DNA from 2 places in the Cupriavidus sp. 30B13 genome. Region 2 is predicted to be linked to the other one. Evidence: riboswitches for the same ligand, from Rfam matches in the RefSeq annotation. Region 2 holds a riboswitch; the other holds the start of a gene.

Region 1 (2,198 bases), on a different replicon from region 2:
GTGTATTGGCGGTTGCGCGTGTTGAAGCGGCTGTCGAACAGGCCGTTCCTGGTGGTGGTGCTGCGGTCTTCGCTCTGCGCCACCTTGAAATGCGTGCTCCAGTCCCGGCCCAGCTTGCCGTTAACGAAACCCGATACCGTGTAGAGCTCGCTGTTCATCCACCAGACGTCGGTGGGCTTGCCCGAGGTGCTGTCGTAGGACAGCTTGCTCTTGGAGTAGTAGGCCGTGACGCCCGCGTCCCAGTCGCTGGTGAAGCGGTGCTTGACCTGGCCCGAGATGCTCTTGTTGTCGTAGGGATTGTCGTTGGGGTTGGCCTTGGGCTGCTGCTGGGTGTTGACGGCGGAGAAGCCGTCGGTCTTGAAGACCGAGCCGGTGACGTTGAACGAGGTGTCGCCGACCTGGCCGCCGTAGCCCACCGTGGCCTGGCGCGTATTGTTGCTGCCGTACTCGATCTGCGCGTTGGCGGTGGGCGGCTGGCCCGCGCCGGTCTTGGTGAAGATCTGCACCACGCCGCCGATCGCGTCCGAGCCGTAGAGCGCCGACACGTTGCCGCGCACCACTTCGATGTGGTCGATCTGGTCGGGCAGGATGTTGGCCAGCTGCGCCGTGCCGCTGCTGGCCGACGAGACGCGCACGCCGTCGATCAGGATCAGGGTCTGGTTGCCGTTGGCGCCGCGCATGAACAGCGTGGTATTGGCGCCCATGCCGCCGTTGGCGGCGAACTCCACGCCGGCCTGCGAGCGCAGCAGCGTGCGCAGGTCGGGCGCCTGCGAGTTGACGATGTCCTGCTGCGTCACCACGGTGGTGTGCGGCAGCGCCTCGGTCAGCGCCTGCGCGGTGCGGGTGGCGGTCACCACCACGGGGTCGAGCTGCGCCGCGGCGGGTTGCGCAGCCGCGGCCGGGGCGGCCGGCTGTGGCGCGGAGGCCGGTGCGGGCTCGGCTTCGGGCGCCGGCTGCGCATGGGCAAGGCCGTGCGCGCCGGCGGCGAGCAGGGCGAGCAGGCCGGCGGACCACGACCGCAAGACGGAAACGGGAGCGCGCGCGGAAACGGAAGCGGAAACAGGAGCAGACTGGCGGAACGCCGGCAATGCCGGTCGGCTCGGCCGGGAAGACGATGAGCGCATGATGCGAAGAGGGAGAGAGCAGCCTGGTCCGTTCCCCCGCGGACCGTCTGGCGACGAAGCGCGCCACGCATCCGGTGGAAGGCGGCGCACTCTCGTCCAGGCCGGTATCCGGGCTGGCGACACCAGTCCGACCGCCTTCCCGGACCTTGCGGTCCAGTGGCTGATGGGTCGGCCTTGCGATGCTTCCGATCGCGGTCGCTTACCGTTGCGGGGGCAGCACAGGTTGGCCCGGCACGCGCCCTGGCGGCGGCGGCTGGCTCCCTGTTTCCCGTTGAACTGCAACCCTGTAGTGAACAGGATTGCGAGCACCTGGAACGTGCGCGAGTGTAGGCAGTTTCACGGCGAGCGTCAATGACGCCCGCAAGTACCCCGGCGCCGCGCCAAAACGCGTGGAAGCAGGCAAAAAAGCGCCGCAGCGGCGCCGGTTGGGCGACGTTGCATGCAACTTCGGCGCGCTGGCCCGGTCACACCGGGCTGCTTTCACGTCTGCGCGCGGAGCGCTTGGGCTAAAATCCCAGAACCCGAGACCCTAGATATGACAGGCTCTATGCTCACAGAACTCGAACAACTCGCCGCCAAGATCGGGCGCGTGCTGCACCACGCCGATACCCTGGCAGCGGAGAACCAGCGCCTGCGCGAGGAGATCGAACGCCTGCAGGCCGAAGCCAGCCAGCTGCGCGGCGACCGCGAGGCCATGGCGGCCGACCGCGAGTTGCTCAATATCAAGATCGAGGAAGCGCAGCTGCGCATCCAGTCGATCCTCGACAAGCTCCCCACCGCAAGCGACGCGCGCCAGCTCGACCTGCTGGGCGAGGGCGACACGGCTGGCCGCGCCGCGAGCGCCCAGGGCGCCCGCACCGCCGACAGCGCCCATGTCAAGGCACCCGGAGAAAACGCATGAGCAACAAGCAAGTCGAAGTCAGCATCGCGGGCCAGTCCTACCGCTTTGCCATCGCGCCGGACAACGAGGCCGCGCTGCTGGAGGCCGTCGCCCTGGTGGACGACCAGATGACCCGCCTCAAGAGCGGCGTCTCGGCCAAGGGCGTGGAGCGCGTGGCGGTAATGGCGGCCATC
Region 2 (2,198 bases):
GCGCACGGCGACGCGGTCGTTGGGCTGCCACTCGGCCGCCAGCCGGGTCCAGCGGTCGCGGTAGGTGATGGTGCTGTCGCCCACGTTGTAGTTCTTCGTGCGCAGCGAGGTGTCCAGGCTGCCGTTGACCAGCGGCGTGCCGAGGTAGCGCATCGGATGCTGGTCGCCGTCGTCGTAGGACAGCGTGAGGTTGAATTCCGGCGACACGTCGAGCCGCACCGCGGCGGACACGTCGACGTCGCGCGATTCGCCGCGGTCCACCCAGCCGGCCGAGCGGCCGTAGTTGACGTTGAAACGGTAGGACAGGTTCTCGTTGACCGCGCCGCCGCTGTCGAAAGCCGCGCGCGCGGTGCGCTGCGTGCCCCCGGTGAGCTGCAGTTCGTTGGCGATGGGGCCGCGCAGCGGCTTCTTCGGGATCACGTTGACCACGCCGCCGATGGCGCCCTCGCCGTACATCACGGAGGCCGCGCCGCGCAGCACTTCGATGCGCTCGACCGACCACGTATCGAACGGGAAGGTCACCGTGCCGGCCGCCACGTAGAGGCGCGTGCCGTCGTACAGTTGCATGACCGAGCCCTGGCCCGAGAAGCCGCGCGCGGCGAGCGCGGTGCCGCCGTTGCCGGGCGCGCCGCCGGCGGTGATGCCGGTGGCGCGCGATACCGCGTCGCTCACGGTCAGGTCGCCGCGCTCGCGGATCACCTCGCCGGGCAGCACTTCGATGCTGGCCGGGGTCTCCAGCGGCGTCAGGCCCAGGCGGCTGCCGGTGCTGGCCGGTTCCGACAGCGACAGGCCCGGCGGCGTGGCGGCGCCGCTGACGACCACCGGCGGCAATATCGCGGTGTCTTTCCGCGCCTGCGCGCGGCCGGGAGCGTCCGTGTCGTCGGCGGCGCGGGCGGCATCCGCGCCGGCGCCGGCCAGGGCGCCGAGCGACAGCGCCAGCGCGCATTGGCGGGCCAGCGCGCGGCGGGTGGGAGTGAAGCGGAGCCGGGCAGGGCCGGGCAAGACGGTGCGGGCAAAACGAAGGCGCGCGGACATCGTGTTTCCATCGTGGCCGCGGGCGACCCCGCCCGCGGCAATGAACGAACAAGCCGCGGACGCGCGCGCGCCGGCGCCGGGCGCTTGCCCGGCAGCCTCACGCCTGGCCGCCCGTCCGCAGCCCCGGTGATGGATCGCAGGCCGGTATCCGGGCTCGCAGGGGGACGCATTGCCGCCAGGGGCGCGTCCAGGGTGCCGCCTTCCCGCGCGTTCGACGCGCAGTGGCTGCCGCTGCTTGTGAGGCGCGGCGTGACACCTTTCTACCTGCTGACCGTTGCGGGGGCAGCACAGGACTTGCCGCGGCATGGCGGCGGCGCACCTGTTTCCCGTTTAACCCCCGCCGCGCGCGGCGAACGGAGGCACCTTCGAACCAGTTGCAACCCAATTGCATAAGCAACGGGGGTGCGAGGCGGATTGTAACGGGATTTAAACAAATATTGAAAGGCGGCTTGTCCGCGAGTGTGCCAATGCGCCACAGACGGAGATGGCAGACGGACATGCCAGACGACATGGCAGACGACATGCCGGACGTGCGCCGCCGCAGCGCATTGACCCGGTGTGGCTGCACCAAGGTGAAGAATCCTGCTGCGATATCGGTGCTTCATGCGGCATTTTTACGAGGAGCCGCGGGCTTCGTGCGGAGAAGCCGCGCGTACCGCTAAAGAAGGGGAGGCGGGCTCCGATATCCGGGAAGCCGCGTGCCTTTTGCATTGCCGGCATATGCCTCGATAAAGCGAACCCTGTCATGAACCATCTGACCCTGCGAAAAAAGCTGTGGATTCCTCTCGTGCTGGCCTGGCTCGGCCTGCTCCTGCTGACCGTGATGCACGCCTTCCAGACCCGGCAGTTGCAGATGGCCGACCGCCGCGGCGAACTGGCCAACGTGGTCGACATGTCGCTGTCGCTGATCCGGGACTACGCGGAACTGGCGCGCCAGGGCAAGATGAGCGAAGACGAGGCCAAGGCCCAGGCCACGGCCCGCATCGCCGCGCAGCGCTACGGCAAGGATGGCTACATCACCATCGTGGGCGCGGATTCGGTGCTGGTGATGCATCCGATCAATGCCAAGCTCAATGGCAAGAACATGATCGATTTCAAGGACGCGAAGGGCCTGCCGCTCTACGTCGAGATCGCGGCGCGCGGCGCCTCGCCGGAAGGCGCCG

What was found. A riboswitch is a leader RNA that binds a small molecule or an ion and turns the genes downstream of it on or off. The one in region 2 is predicted to bind cobalamin.
Region 1: another riboswitch for cobalamin. It lies ahead of ACKI2N_RS15065 (TonB-dependent receptor plug domain-containing protein); the one in region 2 lies ahead of ACKI2N_RS25665 (TonB-dependent receptor).

What each region holds. Positions count from the first base shown of each region.
Region 1 is NZ_CP188223.1:3,275,932-3,278,129, forward strand. It holds gene ACKI2N_RS15065 (TonB-dependent receptor plug domain-containing protein) at 1-1,124, opposite strand, end outside; cobalamin riboswitch at 1,207-1,453, opposite strand; gene ACKI2N_RS15070 (hypothetical protein) at 1,672-2,025, shown strand; gene ACKI2N_RS15075 (cell division protein ZapA) at 2,022-2,198, shown strand, end outside.
Region 2 is NZ_CP188224.1:1,475,056-1,477,253, forward strand. It holds gene ACKI2N_RS25665 (TonB-dependent receptor) at 1-1,035, opposite strand, end outside; cobalamin riboswitch at 1,158-1,417, opposite strand; gene ACKI2N_RS25670 (methyl-accepting chemotaxis protein) at 1,781-2,198, shown strand, end outside.